2 regions of the Ralstonia sp. 110700041-2 genome follow, and region 2 is predicted to be linked to the other one. Evidence: riboswitches for the same ligand, from Rfam matches in the RefSeq annotation. Region 2 holds a riboswitch; the other holds the start of a gene.
What was found. A riboswitch is a leader RNA that binds a small molecule or an ion and turns the genes downstream of it on or off. The one in region 2 is predicted to bind glycine.

Region 1: another riboswitch for glycine. It lies ahead of ACUXH0_RS24515 (D-amino acid dehydrogenase); the one in region 2 lies ahead of gcvT (glycine cleavage system aminomethyltransferase GcvT).

Annotation. Positions count from the first base shown of each region.
Region 1 is NZ_JBSFAI010000020.1:65,235-76,058, forward strand. Features, by position in the region: gene ACUXH0_RS24495 (MFS transporter) at 1-807, opposite strand, end outside; gene ACUXH0_RS24500 (IclR family transcriptional regulator domain-containing protein) at 1,039-1,806, opposite strand; gene ACUXH0_RS24505 (bifunctional sugar phosphate isomerase/epimerase/4-hydroxyphenylpyruvate dioxygenase family protein) at 1,937-3,823, shown strand; gene ACUXH0_RS24510 (porin) at 3,945-5,009, shown strand; gene ACUXH0_RS24515 (D-amino acid dehydrogenase) at 5,077-6,330, opposite strand; glycine riboswitch at 6,476-6,581, opposite strand; gene eutC (ethanolamine ammonia-lyase subunit EutC) at 6,646-7,437, opposite strand; gene ACUXH0_RS24525 (ethanolamine ammonia-lyase subunit EutB) at 7,458-8,840, opposite strand; gene chrA (chromate efflux transporter) at 8,965-10,200, shown strand; gene dbpA (ATP-dependent RNA helicase DbpA) at 10,251-10,824, opposite strand, start outside.
Region 2 is NZ_JBSFAI010000004.1:167,268-178,091, reverse strand. Features, by position in the region: gene hemN (oxygen-independent coproporphyrinogen III oxidase) at 1-222, opposite strand, end outside; gene ACUXH0_RS07580 (ABC transporter substrate-binding protein) at 477-1,565, shown strand; gene ACUXH0_RS07575 (UvrD-helicase domain-containing protein) at 2,107-4,227, opposite strand; gene ACUXH0_RS07570 (hypothetical protein) at 4,501-4,827, shown strand; glycine riboswitch at 4,988-5,085, shown strand; glycine riboswitch at 5,098-5,225, shown strand; gene gcvT (glycine cleavage system aminomethyltransferase GcvT) at 5,355-6,482, shown strand; gene gcvH (glycine cleavage system protein GcvH) at 6,530-6,910, shown strand; gene gcvP (aminomethyl-transferring glycine dehydrogenase) at 6,995-9,934, shown strand; gene ACUXH0_RS07550 (L-serine ammonia-lyase) at 10,083-10,824, shown strand, end outside.

The sequences.
Region 1 (10,824 bases), on a different contig from region 2:
CGCGTAGGCGGCCCCAAAGATAGTCGCCACCACCGGAATCACGTTCATCAGCGCCATGCAGACCACGCGCAACATGTCGGGTGTGCTGTATTTGAAAGCGTCGATCACGGGCGAGCGCGGGCGGCCTTGTTGCTGTTGCTCAGCGGTAAACGCCGGTGTTTCGTGCACTTCGCGGCGGATGACGTAGCCCGCGATGATGACCACGAAACTCAGCAGGAACGGAATGCGCCAGCCCCAGCTGTTGAACTGGTCGGCCGGCATGTAGTGCGCCAGCGGCAAGAACACGGCAGCCGCCAGGATCTGGCCCGCCTGCACCCCTTGCAGCGTAAAGCTCGCAAAAAACCCGCGCCGGCCAAATGGTGCGTGCTCCAGGATCATCGAACTGGCGCCCGAAATTTCCCCGGCCACGGCAAACCCCTGGATCAGCCGCATGATGACCAGCAACGTGGGAGCCCACAGCCCAACCTGGTCGTACGTGGGCAGCAAGCCCACGGCAATGGTCGAAAAACCCATCAGGAACATGCACCAGAGCAGCACGTTCTTGCGCCCGTGCGTGTCGCCCAGATGGCCCAGCACGAACGCCCCGATCGGCCGCGCGATGTAACCCACGCCGTACGTGGCAAGCGAGGCGATGATGGCCGTCTTGGGGTCGCCCTTGGGGAAGAAGATCTGCGGAAAGATCAGCGCCGCTGCGGTGGCGTAGATAAAGAAGTCGTAGTACTCGAGCGCCGAGCCGATCCAGCCGCTGGCGGCGGCTTTCTTCGACTGGTGCTTGCCCAAGGGCTCGTGGGCAGGGGCTGCGGTCATGGTTGTCTCCGGTTTTATCTGTGCGGCCTATCGTGCGATGCGTTCGATGAAGGGCCGTCTGTACACGCAACGCAGCGTAGTCCGCCGCCGGGGCGACGCACAAGCGATCGCCCGTTGAATTCGTTCGATAATCGCACAATATGGTGCGAATAACGCACGACTCAAGGGTTTCTCCGAGTCCGTACGTGTGTCAAAGCATGGCGTCCTGGTGCAACGAAGGTGCGTGGCGCGCTACAGCACGCGCATGATCGAAAGGGCGGTGTCCTGCAGCACCTGCAGAACACGCTGCAAGGCGTGCTCGGTGGTTTCCGCACCGACCTGCATGTTCACGCTCAACGCTGCGATCACGTTGCCATGGCGATCGCGCAGCGGCACCGCCACCCCACGAACGCCAATCTGCAGTTGCTGCTCGACCACGGCGTAGTCCTGCCGGCTGGCCTTGCGGATTTCATCGAGCAGCCGGTCGCGCTGCAGGATCGTGTACGGCGTATAGGGCGTCAGCACACAGGTTTCCAGCCATGCCTGGACGGTGTGCTCGGGCAGAGCGGCCAGCATCATCACCCCCGCCGATGCCAGCGGTGCCGGCACGCGCGCCCCCAGCACGAAGCCGGTACTCATGACGCGGCTCGTGCTGGTGCGCGAAATGAAAACGAGCTCCCAATCATCCAGCACGCTGAGGTATGCCACCTCGCCCACGGCGGCGGTCACCTGCTGCAGGAACGGCTGCACCGTGCGCGGCAGGCGCGCCGAATCGAAGTACGACCAGCCGACCTTCAGCACACGCGGCGTCAGACTGAACAGCGTGCCTTCGCTGGTGAGGTAGCCCAGGTGTTCAAGCGTCAGCAGGTAACGGCGCGCGGCTGTGCGGGTAAGGCCGGTCAACTCGGCGGCCTGGGTGGGCGTCAACCGCGGGTGCTCGTGGTCGAATGCCTCCAGGATCGCGAGCCCTTTTTCCAGCCCGGCGATCCAGTCGCGCCGGTTCAGCGGTTCCTTCGTCATGGCGATAACCCTAAAAACGAGCGATATGTGCGCATGATTGTACGGTGATCGCACGCTGTTGCGCGAATGCCGCTTGTGAATGCGGGGTGTGGCCACCTACGCTGCGGGCATCGTCAGACAACGCATCGCCATGAATTCGCTCCGCGCAGCGCGCTATCCCAAATGCATCGCCACCGTGTGCCTGTCCGGCACGCTGCCTGAAAAGCTGGAGGCGGCGGCCGCTGCCGGTTTTGATGGCATCGAGATCTTCGAAAACGATCTGCTGAACTTCGACGGCTCGCCGGACCGCGTGCGCCAGATGGCGGCAGACCTTGGGCTCGCGATCATGCTGTACCAGCCGTTCCGTGACTTCGAAGCCATGCCGCGTGAGTTGTTCGCCCGAAACCTGGCGCGCGCCGAGCGCAAGTTCGACGTGATGGCCGAACTGGGCGTCGAGACGGTGCTGGTATGCAGCAACGTGCAGGACATCGCCATCGACGACCCGGCGCGCGCAGCAGACGATCTGCGCCAGATGGCGGAAGCTGCGGCCGGGCGTGGGCTGCGTGTGGGCTACGAGGCGCTGGCATGGGGGCGGCACACGCGAACCTGGCGGCAAGCGTGGCAAATCGTGCAGCAGGCTGACCACCCGGCGCTCGGGCTGATTCTCGACAGTTTCCATACGCTGTCGCTGGGCGACACGTTGGATGGCCTCCACAACGTGCCGGCGGACAAGCTCTTCTTCGTGCAGTTTGCGGATGCGCCAAGGCTGTCGATGGACGTACTGTCCTGGAGCCGGCATCACCGTAACTTCCCGGGGCAGGGCGACCTGCCGGTGACGGACTTTGCGCGCGACTTGCTTGCTGCAGGCTATACCGGGCCCTTGTCGCTCGAAGTCTTCAATGACGATTTCCGCTCCGCGCCCGCGCGGCTCACGGCGCTGGATGGCATGCGTTCACTACTCTGGCTGGAGTCCGAAGCGGGCGGGGCAGAACTGCCGGCCGCAGCTCAATTTGAAGGCGTGGACTTCCTGGAGTTTGCCGTGGATGCCGCGGCAGGGCGGGAGCTTGAAACGCGCCTGCGTGCGCTGGGTTTTGCCTTTGCCGGGCACCATCGCTCCAAGGCCGTTGACCTGTATCGGCAAGGCCGCGTCAACGTGATCCTGAACATGGAGCAGGACAGCGCGGCGTCGGAGCATTTCGAGCTGCACGGGCCGTCTGTCTGCGCGATCGGCCTGAAGGTGGACGACGCCGAGCGCGCCATGGCACGCGCACGTGTGCTGTGCGCCCAGGAGTGGCGCGGGCCGGTGGGGCCTGCCGAACGCAGCATTCCCGCGCTGCGGGCCCCCGATGGCACGCTGCTCTATCTGATCGACGACCGCCAAGCCGATCGCAGCATCTACGAAAGCGATTTCGTTCTCCATCCTGGCATACAGGACGATGCAGCGGGATTGGCATCAATCGACCACGTCGCGCACGCGCTGCCCGCACATCGGCTCGACAGCTTCGTGCTGTTCTACCGGGCCATCTTCGGCATGGAAGCCGAACCCGAACAGGAGATTGCCGACCCGTACGGCCTAGTCAAAAGCCGTGCGATGGTGAGCCCCGACCGCAACGTGCGGATTCCGCTCAACGTATCGGAGAGCGGGCGCACCGCCACCGGCCGGTTCATTGCCGCCTACGCGGGCTCGGGCGTGCATCACATTGCCTTCCGCACCGAGCGGCTGTTCGAAACCATTGAGGCCATCGACCGAGGCGCCGCCCACCTGCAGCACGTGCCAGAGAACTACTACGACGACGTTGCCGCCCGCCTGGGGCTGGACGATGCGCTGCTCACCCGCCTGCACGACGATGGTCTGCTCTACGACCGCGACCCGCACGGCGATTTTCTGCACACCTACACCGAGCCCTTTCGCGAGCGCTTCTTCTTCGAGCTTGTCCAGCGCAACGGCTACCTGGGCTACGGCGCGGCAAACGCCGCTGTGCGCATGGCCGTACAGGCGCAACTGAGCCGCACCACCACCAATACGGCTGACCACTGAGTCACGAAGACTTTGGCGCTCGCGGTCGTGCGGCCGTGGGCGTTATCCACGCAACACCACGGCTGCGCGGGCAGCCGTTGCAGATCCATCCCCATCACATCAAAGAGGAGACAAGGGAGCCATGAACAAGACAATGATTGCCGCATTGGTGCTCGGAGCCACGAGCCTGCCAGCGGCAGCGCAAACCACCGGCGGTGTCACGCTCTACGGGCTGATCGACACCACCATCCGCTACAGCACGCACGAAAACGCGGCAGGCAACAGCAATCTGCAGATGATGGACGGCGTGCTGACCGGTAGCCGCTGGGGCCTGCGTGGCACCGAAGACCTGGGTGGCGGCACCAAGGCCATGTTCATCCTGGAATCGGGCTTCTTCCCCGATACCGGCGGCAGCCAGCAGGGCGGGCGACTGTTCGGACGCACCGCGGTGGTGGGCCTGGAAGGCGACTACGGCAAGCTCTACCTCGGCCGGCAATACACGCTGGCACACGAGGTTTTGTCTTCGTACGAGGCGATGGCGTTTGCCAACAACTCCATCGTCGGCTATCAGGGCGGCAACTACACCGGCCTGCGCTACGACAACACGGTCAAATACATCAAGTCGTTTGGCGGCCTGCAGCTTGCCGGTGCATGGACGTTTGGGGAGGCGGCCGGCAGCTTCAGCAAGAGTTCGGCCGGCGCCGGCTCGATCGTCTACAGCATGGGGTCGGCTGAAGTGGGCGCGGTGTACCAGGTCACGCGCGATGTGTCGTCGGCGTTCTTCGGCGCGGTGCCGGCGGCGCTTGCCAGCAAGCAGACGGTCTGGGGTTTTGGCGGCAAGCTGGATACCTCGATTGCCACGTGGTACCTCGGCTACACGAACAGCCGCCTCGACGTGGCCGACTACAAGAACCAGGCCGCCTATGTGGGCGCAAAGGTGCCGATCTCCGGCGCACTGAGCTTCATCGGCACCGTGCAGTACGACTGGATGAAGCACCTCGATTCCAGCGGCAAGCGCCTGACCACCGCCGGCATGCTCGACTACGCCTTCAGCAAGCGCACCGATGTGTATGCCGAGGTGGACTACACGCATCTGCAGGGGAGTTGGGTGGCGTTGGACAGCGCCGCCGCGTTCAACAACTCCGGCAACCTGTACGGCAACAACTCGCGCTTGGGCGTGATGCTGGGCGTGCGACACAAGTTCTGATCGCTTGGATCGTTCTCGCAATGAATAAGCCCGCCAGCGTCCCGGCGGGCTTTTTCGTTTTCTGCGATCAATGCACCGGGCAATCTCGCGCGATCACGTCGCCCACCATCGCGGCAGTGGCGCCGGACAGCGTCCAGCCGAGGTGCCCGTGGCCTGTGTTGTAGAACACGCGCGCGTGCCTGCCACGGCCGACGCGCGGCATCATGTCCGGCATCATCGGGCGCAAGCCGGCCCAGGGCACCACGCGCGACGTGCCCATCGCAAAGTTGCGGCGCGTCCAGGCCACCAGGGGTTCGATGCGGTCGGCGCGGATGTCGCGGTTGTAGCCATTGAACTCCGCCGTGCCGGCCACGCGGAACCGGCCAGTGCCCAAGCGGCTTGTCACGATCTTCGCGCTCTCATCCAGCAGGCTGACCCACGGCGCGCCTTGCACGCTGGCTTCATCGTCCAGGTGCACCGTAATCGAATAACCCTTGACCGGATACACGTTGATGCGATCGCCCACCAGTTGCGCGATATGCCGGCTGCCCACGCCCGCGCAGACGACCATCGCATCGGCGGCAAGGTCCTGAACGATATTCGCCGCACTGGTGGAAAGGCGGTCATCCAGCGTGGTCTGCAGCAGGAGGCGGACGCCGCCTTCAGTGGTTTGCACATCGCGCACATCCACGCCTTGCATGAAGCGCACGCCGCGCCTTTCGCAGGCCTGCGCGAGGCCCCGCGTGAACTTGTGGATGTCACCGGTGGCGTCGGATTCGGTGAAGTAGCCGCCGTAGTAGTTGCCGCGTAGCGTCGGCTCAATGGCGGCAATCTCCTCGGGGCTCACGGCGTGGCGCTCAAGGCCGCCGGCGACGAGCAGGGCGTTGGCCTTGCCTGCTGCCGCAAAGCTGGCCTTGTCGTGATAGACGTGCAGAATGCCGCGCTTCTGCAGGTCGAAATCGATCTGCTCGCGTTCCGCCATCGCAAACAGATGCTTGCGTGCCTCGATGGCCATGCGTGTGGTTTCGATGGTGTTGCGGCGGTAGTGCGCGATGCTGGCCACGAACTCGCCGATCCACGAGTATTTGTGCCACGAGGGCTTGGGATTGAGCAGCAGCGGGGCATCGTTGCGCAGCATCCATTTGATGCCCTTGAGCAGCGTGCCAGTGCTGTTCCAGACTTCAGCGTTGCTGGCGGAAAGCTGCCCGCCGTTGGCGAACGATGTTTCCATGGCCGGATACAGGTGGCGGTCGAGTACCGTGACCTGATAACCGAGTTGCGAGAGCGTGTAAGCAGTGGTGACGCCGGATATGCCGGCGCCGACGATGACGATGTGCGTCATGGCGGTCCCTATGGAGTGATGTCATGACCGGACGATCCGGTCGGCTCACCCCATCTGTCTCGGGACCTGAGAGCTTGGGCGTCAGCAGCGCTGGCGCCTTCCCCTTCGGTGGGCGCGCGCGTGCACGCCTCTCTCCAGATTCGCAGTCGACGCCACAGTCCTTTTGCCTGAGAGTTTCCGGGGTGGTTGCTCCATCGGCGCCGGGCGTTGCGCGCGTGTGCGTTGAGCCCGGTCTCTCCTGCGGCGTGTTGCAGCTGTCGTTGGTGCGTCAGCCGCGCCTGCGTGCTGCCGGTGTGGGCAGCGGGAGGGAGTGTGTCATGGGTCGTGACGTTCGGCAAGTCGGGCTGCCCCGTAGGCAACGGCCGGCGTGTCGTCCTTCAGGTCGACGCCACTGCGGCCCAGCGCCAGCGCGCCGTTGAGCAGGAACACCAGCCGGGTCGCTGCCTGGTCATAGGTCAGACCTGCCGGCCGCACATTGGAGATGCAATTGCGCTCCGCATCGGAGCGGCCAACGCACGGCGCGTAGGTCAGGTAAATGCCTAGGCTGTCAGGCGAACTCAACCCTGGCCGCTCACCGATCAGCATCACCACCTGCCGCGCGCCCAGCAGTGCACCGATCTCATCCCCCAGCGCAACCCGGGACTGCTCGGCGATGGCAACTGGCCCGATCGACCATCCGGCCGGCAGACGCTCACGCACGCTGCATAGCAGCTGCACTGCATGGCTTTGCACCGCCAATGCGGAGAGCCCATCGGCAATCACGAAGACAACGTCGAACGGCTGCGCTGGCCGCAACGCGCCAAGTCTTGCGCGGCTGGCCTCGTCAAGGCGGCGGCCAAGGTCGGGACGGCGCAGGTATTCCGCGCGATCGGCTGCCGCGCTGTGCGCGGTCACCACCGTGAAGCCCGCTTCACCAAGTGCGGCCGCCACCGCTGCGCTATCGAGCGGCAGGTGCACGGCGTCGCGCGCCTGGGCATGCGCCACGCCAAACGCCAGCACGGCGTCGGTCGTCTGGCTGTTGCCGGCGCGGCCCAGCGCGATACGGGCGTCGGTAAAGGCGCGCAGGTGCGCCCACGGATTCAGCTGGACGAGGGTGTGTTTCGGCATGTCTGGCTTCCCCACGGAATTCACAGTGCGTGAGCCAACTGCAGCAGCGGTTGCCGCGCCGTGGCGTCTTGCAGGCGGCCGGCAGCATCGACGATGCCCATGCTTTGTAGCCACGCCTCGAACTCCGGTGCGGGTCGCAACCCCAGCATGTCGCGCAGATAGAGCGCGTCATGGAACGACGTACTCTGGTAATTCAGCATGATGTCGTCAGCGCCCGGCACGCCCATGATGAAATGGATGCCCGCCACGCCAAACAGCGTGAGCAGCGTATCCATGTCGTCCTGATCGGCTTCGGCGTGGTTGGTGTAGCAGACGTCGCAGCCCATCGGCAGGCCCATCAGCTTGCCGCAGAAGTGGTCTTCCAATCCAGCGCGGATGATCTGCTTGCCGTCGTACAGATACTCCGGCCCGATAAAGCCGACCACCGTATTGACCAGCAGCGGCGAGAACGCCCGCGCCACCGCATACGCGCGCGCTTCCATGGTCTGCTGATCCACACCGTGGTGTGCGTTGGCCGACAGCGCGCTGCCCTGGCCGGTCTCGAAATACATCACGTTGTTGCCGACCGTGCCGCGCGCCAGGCTCTGCGCGGCGTCATGGGCCTCGGCCAGCAAGGCGAGGCTGATGCCGAATCCCGCGTTGGCCTGTTCGCTGCCCGCCACCGACTGGAACACCAGGTCGACCGGCGCACCTTGGTCAATGGCGCGCACCGTGTTCGTCACGTGCGTCAGTACGCAAGACTGCGTGGGAATGGCGTAGCGATTGCGCAGTTCGTCAACCAATTGCAGCAGCGAAACGATGGCGCCGAGATTGTCGCTGGCAGGGTTGATGCCGATGGTCGCGTCGCCGCAGCCATAGAGCAGGCCATCGATGATCGACGCAGCAATGCCTTTGGGATCATCCGTCGGGTGGTTGGGTTGCAGCCGGACCGACAACCGGCCCGGCAAACCGATGGTGTTGCGAAAGCGCGTGACCACGCGGCACTTGCGCGCCACGGCGATCAGATCCTGGTTGCGCATCAGCTTGCTGACCGCGGCGGCCATTTCCGGCGTGATGCCGGGCGCGACGCTTGCCAGTGTCTGGCTGTCGGTCTCATGCAGGAGCAGCCAGTTGCGGAATTCGCCCACCGTGAGCGAGGCGATCGGCTGGAAGGCCTGCGCGTCGTGCCGATCAAGAATCAGGCGCGTGACCTCGTCGTCTTCATAGGGCACCAGCGCTTCGTTGAGAAACACCGACAGCGGCACATCCGCCAGCGCCGTGCGCGCGGCCATGCGTTCGCCTTCGCTGGCGGCTGCCAAGCCAGCCAGATAGTCGCCCGAACGCGACGGGCTGGCCTTGGCCAGCAGCGTCTTGAGATCGTTGAACACATGGCGCTGTGCGCCAATGGTGTGGGCAAAGTGCATGATGGGATACCCGGCAGAGTCCAATGGCGGTGACGGCGATGCCTATCCTGCCACTTTAGTTGCCTTCCAAGCCATGGCGGCAATGTTCTAATACGGGTTTCTCAAACGTCGATATCCCGCGCCAATGACCGCTTCCGCCACACCGTCCCGTACACATCAAGCGGGCTCTGCCATGGAAGTGCTGGCGGTCTTTCTCAAGCTGGGCCTCACGAGCTTCGGCGGCCCTGTCGCGCATATCGGCTACTTCCGCCGCGAGTTCGTGGAGCGCCGCCGTTGGCTGGACGACGCAACATTCACCGATCTGGTCGGGCTGTGCCAGTTTCTGCCGGGGCCTGCCAGCAGCCAGGTCGGGTTTTCCGTCGGCCTGCTCCGGGCCGGCTGGCGCGGCGGGTTGGCGGCGTGGTGCGGCTTTACGCTGCCTTCCGTCTTGTTGCTGCTGGCATTTGCGATGCTCGCGCCGAGCCTCGGCGGCCCGTTTGGCGCGGGCCTGATCCACGGTTTGAAGCTGGTTGCCGTTGCTGTGGTGGCGCAGGCCGTGTGGGACATGGCGCGCAAGCTCTGTCCAGACTGGCAGCGCGCAGGCATCGCGGTACTCAGCATCGCCGTGCTTGGCGCGTTGACGACCGTCTACGCGCAACTTGTCGTGATTGCGCTTGGCGCCGCGCTGGGCCTGGTGTTGTGCCGGACATCCCTTCCGGCCAGCGGTAGCCAGAGGGCAGGGCAGGAGGCCGCATTCCGCGTGTCTCACGTGGCCAGCATCGTCAGCCTGGCGTTGTTCTGCGCGCTGCTGTTCGGACTTCCGGTTCTGACGGATCTTCATCCGTGGATGCCCGCGAAGGTATTCGATGCGTTCTATCGTTCGGGTGCATTGGTTTTTGGGGGCGGGCACGTCGTGCTTCCGTTGCTGGAGCAGCAGACGGTCGCGACCGGTTGGGTGGCATCGAACGATTTTTTGGCTGGCTACGGTGCCGCACAGGCCGTGCCGGGGCCGCTCTTCACCTTCGCCGCTTTCCTCGGTTGGACGATCGGCCCCGGGCTCAATCACTGGGCCGGTGCTGCCCTCGCTACGGTGGGTATTTTCCTGCCGGGCTTGCTGTTGGTCATCGCGGCGCTGCCTTACTGGCAGGGATTGCGCGCGCGCCCGTCCATGGCAGCGTTGCTTGCGGGGGTGAATGCCGCAGTGGTTGGGTTGCTGGCGTTTGCCCTTTACACGCCGGTCTGGACGAGCGCCGTGCGGTCATGGCTCGATTTTGCCGTCGCGGCGATTGCGTTCCTGCTGCTGACGCAATGGAAAACGCCACCGCTGATCGTGGTGGCGTTCTGTGCGGCGGCGGGTGTTGCCGCTGCCATGCTGGGTTGAATCACGCGCTTCCTGCGGGCGGCAACCGGTAGCTGCGCAGGGCAGGGGCGTCATTCATCCATCAGCCGAACCCTGACCTTCTTGCCCTTCAACGTGCCGGCGTTGAGCTTGCGCAGCGCGTCGCGCGCGATGCCGCGTTCGACCGCAACGTACGTCGAGAATTCGGTCACGTTGATCTTGCCGATCTGGTCGCCGCGAAAGCCGGCATCCCCAGTCAGTGCGCCGAGCACATCGCCAGGGCGGATCTTCTCCTTGCGCCCGCCCAGAATCTGCAGCGTTTCCATGGGCGGCAGCAGCGGCGCATCGTTGCCGGTATCCAGCTCGTCGAGCTTGTGCCATTCGACCTCGCGGCCGAGCGCCTGCTCGATATTGCCGACGCGCCCCATCTCGTCCATGCTGGCGAGGCTTAATGCCCAGCCGTTCTCATCGGCGCGGCCTGTGCGGCCAATCCGGTGCACGTGCACTTCGGGATCGGGCGTCACGTCAACGTTGATCACCGCTTCAAGCTGGGCGATATCGAGCCCTCGCGCGGCAACGTCGGTCGCAACCAGCACTGAGCAACTGCGGTTCGCGAACTGGATCAACACCTGGTCGCGCTCACGCTGTTCGAGTTCGCCATGCAGC
Region 2 (10,824 bases):
CGCATGCAGCGCGGGCGCGATCGCGGCGCGGCGGTGCAAGGCGTCGAGGTAATCGGCGTTGCCGAATTTGTTGTGAAAGCGGTCGGCCGTTGGGTACGAGGTGTAGCGCGGGCCGTGCGTATCAAAGCGCTGCGCGAGCGCGCGCACCTGCGGCGCCGACCAGCGGAAGGCGGTGTCATTTGCGGCGGACGGATTGTCGGCCGGCTTGGCGAACGGAAACATGGGGGCGATCGTTGTGGGGGCGATGCCTCATCCTAAAACTGCGATGTGGGCGCCGCGTTGATGTGTGTCAACGTCCGTCAACGCCTGTTCAAACGCGCCTCACCCTCCGTTGGGAGGGCCCCAACTTCACCGATCTGTCATGTTCTGCCCCCTAACATCGGCGATCGGCGCCAAGGGCTCGTCGCCCGTCGTACGCAGGCCGTCAAAACAACACAACAGCACAGGCCGTCGACTCGTCTTTTGGGGGAAGCACCATGTGGCAGAGACTGGCACGCCGCGGCGCGTGCGCACTGGCCTGGGCGGCCGTCACGCTGACGGCGCATGCGCAAGGCACGTCGTTCGTCGTGGGGCAACTGATCGAGCGCGGCGCAGACCAGGCCGACTATGCGCGCGACTTCATGGCGGGCGCCAAGGTGGCTTTCGATGCAGCCAACCAGAGCGGCGGCATCAAGGGCCGGCGCATCAGCCTCGTCCGGCGCGAGGCGGCGCTCAACGAAGCCATCCCGCAGGCCGTTGACATGATCGAACGCGACCATGTCGAGTTGCTCTTTGGCGTAAGCGAACGCTTGCTGCCGGTGCTGGCAGCGTCTCCCGAGATCGCACGGCGCAATGTGCCGTTGCTCGCCCCGCTCTCAGGTGCGACGTCGACCGCCGACAACGTTTTGTTCATCCGCCCCGATTACGACCACGAAATCGTCGCCGCGCACAACCGGCTGCGGCAGTTCGGCATGCGGCGGATTGCACTCGTCACGGCAGCGGGCTTCGATCCGCAACTCGGGGTGCGTCTGCGTGGCTCGATCGCCAAGGGAAATGCTGCCGAAACGCTGGACCTTTACACACTTACCGGAGACCCGGCCGAGCTTGCGGCCCGCATCGCGCCGACAAAGCCAACAGCGGTGATCATCGCCGGCGACACGCTCACCTACGCCACCGTCGGACGTGCGCTGGCGCAGCAGGGCTGGTATGGCTTTCTGGTCGGGCTGTCGTCCGTCAACCCTCAAGTGGCGCGCGAAATCCTGGGCTCCGGCTACAGCGGCGGCATGCTGCTCGCCCAGACGGTGCCAAACCCGGCCAGCGGCGTCACCAAAGTCGCGCGCGAGCATATGGCGCGGATGAAGCAGTTTCTGGATGAACCGCCTTCCGCTGCGACGCTATCGGGGTATATCGCCGCGGTGTATTTGATTCAGGCGATGAATGCCGCGGGCGGCAAGATGACCGGCGTGGAACTGCGGCGCGCGTTGCAGACGCGCGTTGATGTGGGCGGGTTCACGCTGGATTTCACGCGTGGAAATCGGGGAAGCGAGTTTGTTGATCTGAATTACATTCAGGGAGCGGGGAATTGATTCTGGCTTGGTGGTCCGCCCTCCTTTCGTTCCCTGCCGGGACCGACTTACTTTTCTTTGTCTTGCCAAAGAAAGTAAGCAAAGAAAGGCGCGCCCGAGATGGCGACTTCCCCTTGAATTTGTGTGACCGTGCGGGGAAGGAGGCAAACTCGCTGCGCTCAGACAAGCCTCCTTCCTTTTCCAGCCCGCTCACAAAAATTCAAGGCGCCATCAAGGGCTCAACGTCAAAAGAGAAAGGCCAACCCGTCGTGAGGTTGGCCTTTTCGTTTGGGCTTGCGCCCCGAGGGTGTGGCTTTTGTCCTTTGACTTTCCTGCCCTAGATGGCGCCTTCAATTTTCGTAAGCGGGCGGAAAAAAGGCGGGGAACTGTCTGAGCGCAGCGAGTTTTCCCCGCCTCCGCCCGGTTACGGAAATTGAAGGAATCTTTCGCCATCTCGGGCGCGCCTTTCTTTGCTTACTTTCTTTGGCAAGACAAAGAAAGTGAGTCAGCCCCGGCAGGGGATGAAACAAGGGATGCACCAAAACCAAAAACCAAAACCCCCTCACGAAGCCACAGGTTTCTTAGCCGCCAACAACCCCTTCAACGCCCCCAACCGATCCTTCGGCGACATCGCCGGCATGGTGTCCTCCGGCGTCGGGCCGGCATCTTCCCCAAGCTTCATCTCGGCGATATAGCGCGACGGCTCACACACCACCGTCTCTCTCGCGCGCTTGCGCTTCTTGCACCAGCTGATATGCAGGCTGCGCTGTGCCCGCGTGATACCCACATACATCAGCCGCCGTTCTTCTTCGATCTTCTCGTCGGTCAACTCATCGTCTTCGCGGCAGTGCGGCAGGATGCCCTCTTCCACGCCGACCAGGAACACGTGCGGATACTCCAGCCCCTTGCTCGCATGCAGCGTGGACAGGCGCACCGCATCCGGGTCCTCTTCCCGGCCTTCGAGCATGCTGATCAGCGCGATGGTCTGCGTGAGTTCCAGCAGGTTCTTGCCGGCGTCCATCAGGCCATCGGCATTGTCGAAACCGGTGGCGTCTTCTTCGCTTTCCTTCTCCGGCTTGGTGCCCTTGCGCTTGAGCCAGTCGAGAAACTCCAGCACGTTGGTCCACTTGTTCTGGGCCTGGCGCTCGTCATAGGTGTCGTACAGGTAGGCCTCGTAATGGATGCCTTCCATCATCTCGTCGAGCAGCGTGGCAGCAGGCTCCTTGGCGGCGCGGTCCGACAGCCGCACGATGAACTCGCAGAACACGCGCAACGGCTCAAGCTGGCGCGGCGCAAGCTGTGCTTCGATACCACCCATCATCGCCGCCTCGAACAGCGACACCTTGGCCTGCCCCGCAAACGAACCCAGCACTTCGAGCGTCGCATTCCCCACGCCGCGCTTGGGTGTGGTGATGGCGCGGATGAACGCAGGATCATCATCCGCGTTGGCAATCAGGCGCAGATACGCGCACAGATCCTTGATCTCGGCCTTGTCGAAAAAGCTCTGCCCACCCGAGAGCACGTACGGAATGCGCTCGCGCCGCAGGATCTGCTCGAACAGACGCGCCTGGAAGTTGCCGCGATACAGAATCGCGTAATCCCGAAACTGCGCGCGGCGCTCGAACTTGTGGGCGGACAGCTTGAAGACGACGCTCTCGGCCTCGTGCTCCTCGTCATTGGCGCTCGTCACGTTGATCGCGTCGCCCATGCCGTGCTCGCTCCACAGCGTCTTCTCGAACAGCTTCGGGTTCTGTGCGATGACCGCGTTGGCGGCATTCAGAATACGCACCGTGGAGCGGTAGTTCTGCTCCAGCTTGATCACCTTCAGGTTCGGGAAATCCGTCTGCAGCAGCTTGAGGTTGTCGAGCGTGGCGCCCCGCCAGCCATAGATGGCCTGATCGTCGTCGCCCACCGCCGTGAAGGCCGGCGCACGCAAGTGCGAGCCCCCCGCCAGCAGCTTCAACAGTTGATACTGGCAAGCGTTGGTGTCCTGGTATTCATCGACGAGGAAGTAGCGCAGACGGTTCTGCCACTTCAGGCGCACCTCTTCATTGCGCGCGAACAGCTCGGCGGGAATCCGGATCAGGTCGTCAAAATCCACCGCCTGATACGCATGCAGCGTCGCCACGTAGTTGCGGTAGACGAGCGCCGCCTGGTGATCATCAACATTGTTGTTGGCGAGCGCCTCGGCAATCGCGGTGTCCGGATCGACGAGACCGTTTTTCCACAGCGAGATCGTGCTCTGCACGCGGCGGATCAACTGCTTGTCGGTGGTCGCCAACTGCTCCTGGATCATCCCGAAGCAGTCGTCCGAATCCATGATCGAGAAGCGCGGCTTCAGGCCCACGTGCTCGGCTTCGGTCCGCAGGATCTGCACGCCCAGCGAGTGGAACGTACAGACCGTCAACTGCTTGATGGGAATGCGCTTGCCGTCTTCGCGCGTCTTGCCGTCCATCAGCTTGGCCACGCGCTCCTGCATTTCCTTGGCCGCCTTGTTGGTGAACGTGACGGCGGCGATGTGACGCGGCTCGAAGCCCTTGTCGAGGATCAGGTGCGCGATCTTCTGCGTGATCACGCGCGTCTTGCCCGAGCCCGCCCCGGCCAGCACCAGGCATGGGCCGTCGAGGTAATGCACACCTTCGGATTGGGCAGCATTGAGCCCGTGGGCGAGACCGGAAGACATGGGAACAGGCGGAAGAAAAAGCAGGCGGGAACGACAGCGGAGGGCGATGGTAGCACGGCGCGTTTGCATCGATTGAGCCGATGAAAAGCCGTTTGCCGGGGCGCTGTCGGAGGTGCCAATACCGCACCGCACGCGTTTGCGCCCCTCGCTTTGCTTCCGGCCGTTACACCGCTTACGCCCCGTTACACGATGGCGGTCAGCCCGGAGCCAAAACGTGCCGTTATGGACGGGACAGCGGCTGAATCGGTCAGCCGCCCACCGGAGGAAGAAACCATGAACCGCATCGCCAAGATCCTGGCCGTAACCGCCGTCGCCCTGTCCGCCACCACCGGCGCCTTCGCCCAGACGCAATGGCAAAAGGACCACCCGCGCCGCGCCGAGGTCAACCACCGCCTCGCCAACCAGAACAAGCGTATCCACAACGAAGTGAAGGAAGGCGAAATCACCAAGGGCCAGGCGCGCCAGCTGCACAAGGAAGACCGCCAGATTCGCCAGGAAGAGCGCGACATGGCCTCGCAAAACGGTGGGCACATCACCAAGCAGGAACAGCGCACGCTGAACCAGCAGGAAAACCAGGTCAGTCGCCAAATCGGCAAGTAAGTCGAAGCAACACCAACCAACAGCCGCACTCCGGCCACACGCTTTGGGTTGGCGGCCCCGCCAGCGCCCCGAAGGTGTGGCCGTTTTTGGCTGTGTGGCTGCCAAAATGCGCCATCGATTTGTCCTGATTGACAATCCCATCCCCCTTCCGTAAATTCCGCCCATCCATCCGGGAGAGCGTGCCCGCCGTACACGGCAAGGCGCCGCCGAAGGGGTAGCACCCGAAAACTCTCAGGCATCCAGGACCGGGCGGATCGGCGGACATGCGTCCGACCGCACTCTGGAGAGCTGGCGCCGCACGACCACTGCGGGCGCCCACCGAAGGGGCTCACGAACGGCGCGCACCGCTATGCGCCCCGCTTCGCAATCTCTCAGGTACCAAGGACAGAGGGGCCATCTGCGCAGCTTGTTGATCTTCATGGCGTCACCATGAGGCATCAGGCTGCGCGGGTGGCCTTTTTGCTTTTCTGGTCCCGAATAACGCGCCGCGCCCGGCCACAGTGGCGGCGCCTCTGCCGAGAGATTCCATGACGCTCCAACACACGCCGCTCAATGCCATCCACCGCTCGCTGGGCGCCCGCATGGTCGACTTTGGCGGCTGGGACATGCCCGTCAACTACGGCTCCCAAATCGAAGAGCACCACGCCGTGCGCCAGGACGCCGGCGTCTTCGACGTCTCGCACATGTGCGTGGTCGACCTCACCGGCGCGCGCGTGCGCGACTTCCTGCGTGGGCTGCTCGCCAACAATGTCGACAAGCTCCAGACGCCCGGCAAGGCGCTCTACAGCTGCATGCTGAACCCCAAGGGCGGCGTGATCGACGATCTGATCGTCTACTTCTTCCGCGAAGACTGGTTCCGCTTGGTGGTCAACGCAGGCACCGCCCCGACGGACCTGGAATGGATCGTCGCGCAGAACGCCGCCGCCGGCACCGACGTGACGATCACGCCGCGCCGCTCCGACAACAACGCGGGTGCCGAGCCACTGGGCATCCTGGCGGTGCAGGGCCCGAACGCGCGTGCCAAGACCTACGCCGCGCTGCCCGGCTCGCAGGCCGTGGGCGACGCGCTGAAGCCGTTCAACGCGGGCTTTGTGACCGTGGAAAACGTGGGCGAGATCATGGTGGCCCGAACCGGCTACACCGGTGAAGACGGTTTCGAACTGGTCGTGCCGGCCGCGCAGATCGCGGGCGTGTGGGAGCGCCTGCTGCAGGCCGGCGTGCGCCCGGCAGGCCTCGGCGCGCGCGACACGCTGCGCCTGGAAGCCGGCATGAACCTCTACGGCCAGGACATGGACGAGCACGTCTCGCCGCTCGACGCCGGCCTCGCCTGGACGGTCGACCTGCAAAGCGAACGCGACTTCACCGGCAAGGCCGCGCTGCAAGCCGGTGGACAACGCGAACAGTTCGTCGGCCTGATCCTGCGCGACAAGGGCGGCGTGCTGCGCGCCCACCAGAAAGTCATCACCGCCGCCGGTGACGGCGAGATCACCAGCGGCACGTTCAGCCCGAGCCTGTCGCTCTCCATCGCACTGGCGCGCCTGCCCAAGGAGGTGCCCGTCGGCACCGACGTGCAGGTCGAAATTCGCGACCGCAAGTTGACCGCGACTGTGGTTAAACTGCCGTTCGTGCGCAATGGCAAGGCGCTGGTCAGCTGAACACCGAATCTGCATTCCCCCATACCCATCTTCCGGAGAAACCTTTCATGAGCAACGTCCCCGCCGATCTGAAGTACACCGAACACGACGAGTGGATCCGCGTTGAAGCCGACGGCACGCTGACCATCGGCATTACCGACTTCGCGCAGGAACAGCTCGGCGACATCGTCTTCCTGGAGCTGCCGGAAGCCGGCCGCGCCGTCGCCAAGGACGAAGCGATTGCCGTGGTGGAGTCTGTCAAGGCCGCTTCCGACATCTTCGCCCCGGTGGCCGGCGAGATCGTCGCCAACAACGCAGATGCCGCGGGCGCGCCGGAATCCGTGAACGCAGGCGCCTACGACGCTTGGCTGTTCAAGATCAAGCCGGCCAACGCCGACGACGTGAACGCCCTGATGTCGGCTGCTGATTACGAAGCCAAGATCGGCTAAGCCGGTCCTCCGGCCGGTGCGCGCGCCCTGACCTGCGCTGCGCATCGGCCATTGCTTGCATCGCCTGAATTTCGAGCCCTTGCCATGAACGCTCCGCACCCCGCTTCCTCGGCGCTTGCCGCCGAACGCCCGACGTTGGCTGACCTGGAGGCGCGCGACGCCTTCGCGCACCGCCACATCGGCCCGTCTGCCGACGAGCAGACCGCCATGCTCGGCACGCTGGGCTACACCAGCCGCGCCGCGCTGATCGACGCCGTGATTCCGCCGGCCATCCGCCGCCAGGACGGCATGCCGCTGGGCGAATTCACGCAGCCGCTGACCGAAGAAGCGGCGCTTGCCAAGCTGCGCGGCATCGCCGGGCAGAACCGCGTGGTCAAGAGCCTGATCGGCCAGGGCTATTACGGCACGCATACGCCAGGCGTCATCCTGCGCAACATCCTCGAGAACCCTGCCTGGTACACGGCGTACACGCCGTATCAGCCGGAAATCTCGCAGGGCCGCCTGGAAGCGATGCTGAACTTCCAGCAGATGGTGATCGACCTGACGGCCATGGACATCGCCAATGCGTCGATGCTGGACGAAGCGACCGCCGCAGCTGAAGCCATGACGCTGCTGCAGCGCATTGGCAAGTCGAAGTCGACCGTGTTCTTCGTGGCGGACGACGTGCTGCCGCAAACGCTGGAAGTCGTGCGCACGCGCGCCGAGCCGATCGGCGTGCAAGTGGTGACCGGCCCGGCGGCCGATGCGGCCAAGCACGACGCGTTTGGCGTGCTGCTGCAATACCCGGGCGCCAACGGTGCGCTGCTGGGCGATCTGGCGACGTACCAGGCCCTGACCGATGCCGTGCACGCCGCCGGCGGTCTGGTCGTAGCCGCCGCCGACCTGCTGGCACTCACGCTGCTGGCCGCGCCGGGCGAATGGGGTGCAGACGTCGTGATCGGCAACACGCAGCGTTTTGGCGTGCCGTTCGGTTTCGGCGGCCCGCACGCCGGTTACATGGCCGTGCGCGATGCGTTCAAGCGCTCGATGCCCGGCCGACTGGTCGGCGTGACGATCGATGCGCAAGGCAATCCGGCCTACCGCCTCGCACTGCAAACGCGCGAACAGCACATCCGTCGTGAGAAGGCGACCTCGAACATCTGTACCGCGCAGGTGCTGCTGGGGGTGATGGCATCGATGTACGCCGTCTACCACGGCCCGCAAGGCCTGAAGCGCATCGCCCAGCGCGTGCACCGCCTGAGCGCCACGCTGGCCGCCGGCCTGCGCGCAATCGGCTACACGCTGGAATCCGACGCCTTCTTCGACACGCTGACCGTTGTCACTGGCCCGCGCACCGCGAACCTGCACATCGCAGCACAGGCGCACGGCATCAACCTGCGCCAGATCGACGACGCACGACTGGGCATCTCGCTGGACGAGACCGTCACGCGCGCCGACGTCGTGGCGCTGTGGGAAGTCTTCGCGCATGCCGCCCACGCCGCCGCACCGGACTTCGACCAGACCGAAGCGGGCGTGGCCGATGCGTATCCGGCCTCGCTGGTGCGCCAAAGCGCGTACCTGACGCACCCGGTGTTCAACGCGCACCACTCGGAGCACGAAATGCTGCGCTACCTGCGCAGCCTTGCCGACAAGGATCTCGCGCTGGACCGCACGATGATCCCGCTGGGCTCGTGCACGATGAAGCTCAACGCCACCGCAGAAATGCTGCCGGTGACGTGGCCCGAGTTTTCGAACATCCACCCGTTCGCACCGGCCGACCAGACCGTCGGCTACCGCGAGATGATCGACCAGCTCGAACAGATGCTGTGCGCCGCTACCGGCTACGCCGCCGTGAGCCTGCAGCCGAACGCGGGTTCGCAAGGTGAATACGCCGGTCTGCTGATCATTCACGCCTACCACGCCAGCCGTGGCGAAGCGCACCGCAACGTGTGCCTGATCCCATCGTCGGCGCACGGTACGAACCCGGCATCGGCGCAGATGGCCGGCATGCAGGTCGTTGTCGTGGCGTGTGATGAGCGCGGCAACGTCGATCTGGCCGATCTGGAGAAGAAGGCGGCCGAGCACAGCAAGAACCTCGCGGCGATCATGATCACCTACCCGTCCACGCACGGCGTGTTCGAGGAAGGCGTGAAGCGCGTCTGCGAAATCGTGCACAGCCACGGCGGCCAGGTCTACGTGGACGGCGCCAACATGAACGCCATGGTCGGCACCGCCGCACCGGGCCACTTCGGCGGCGACGTCTCGCACCTGAACCTGCACAAGACGTTCTGCATTCCGCACGGCGGCGGCGGCCCGGGCGTTGGTCCGGTGGCCGTGGGTGCGCACCTCGCGCCGTTCCTGCCCGGCCGCGCGGCGTCGGGTGAAGATGCCAGCCAGAACATCGGCAACGTGTCGGCGTCGGCATTCGGTTCGGCGTCGATCCTGCCGATCTCGTGGATGTACATCGCCATGATGGGTGCCGCCGGCCTGACCGCCGCCACCGAGACGGCCATCCTGTCGGCCAACTACGTGGCCAAGCGTCTCGCGCCGTACTACCCGGTGCTGTACACGGGCGCGCACGGGCTGGTAGCGCACGAGTGCATTCTCGATATCCGTCCGCTGCAGAAGGAATCGGGCATCAGCAACGAAGACATCGCCAAGCGCCTGATGGACTTCGGCTTCCACGCGCCGACGATGAGCTTCCCGGTACCGGGCACGCTGATGATCGAGCCGACCGAAAGCGAGCCGAAGGTGGAACTCGACCGCTTCATCGACGCGATGATCGCCATCCGCGGCGAAGTCGACAAGGTGATCTCGGGCGAATTCGACCGCGAAGACAACCCGCTCAAGCACGCGCCGCACACCGCAGCCGTGGTGATGGCCGATGACTGGTCGCACAAGTACACGCGTGAGCAGGCCGCCTACCCGGTGGCATCGTTGCGCGCACGCAAGTACTGGCCGCCGGTTGGCCGCGCCGACAACGTCTACGGCGATCGCAACCTGTTCTGCGCCTGCGTGCCGATGAGCGAGTACGCGCAGGACTAAGCCGGCGACCCGGTGCGCGATTGCCATCGCGCTACGCCACAGGCGGCCGCCTCGCACCACGGGGCGGCCGTTTGCATCTGAACAACCCGTGCGCGGGCGGCCACAAGCCGACTCGCCCCTTTTGCAAAACGCCCCCGGAGCCTTACCCATGGCTGTTTCTGTTTTCGACCTCTTCAAGATCGGCATCGGTCCGTCCAGCTCGCACACCGTCGGGCCGATGCGCGCCGCGCTGATGTTCGCCTCCGGCCTCGAAGCCGATGGGCTGATGCCGCAAGTCGCCAGTGTCCGCGTCGAGCTGTACGGTTCGCTCGGCGCCACCGGCAAGGGCCACGGCACGGACCGCGGCGTCATCCTTGGCCTGATGGGCGAGGCGCCGGACACCATCGACCCCGACTCCATCGATGCCAAGCTGGCGGAGCTGCGCGCCTCGCAATCGCTGTCGCTGCTGGGCCGCCATGCGGTGCGCTTTACCGAGAAGGAGCACATCGCCTTCTATCGCCGCGAGGCGATGGCAGAGCACCCGAACGGCATGAAGTTCCACGCCTTCGATGCAGCAGGCGAGCGGCTGCGCGAGGCGCGCTACCTGTCGGTGGGCGGTGGCTTTGTCGTCACGGCCGGCGCACCGAACACGCAGGTGCTTGCCGCGCATGACCAGTTGCCGCACCCGTTCCGCAGCGGCAAGGAACTGCTGGCGATGTGCGAATCGACGGGCAAATCCATCGCCCGGCTGATGCTCGAAAACGAACTGACGTGGCGCAGCGAAGCCGAAGTGCGCGCCGGCCTGCTCAACATCTGGCACGTGATGCAGGCGTGCGTCGCGCGCGGCTGCCGCACGGAAGGCGAACTGCCGGGCCCGTTCCACGTGCGTCGCCGCGCAGCCGAGTTGTATT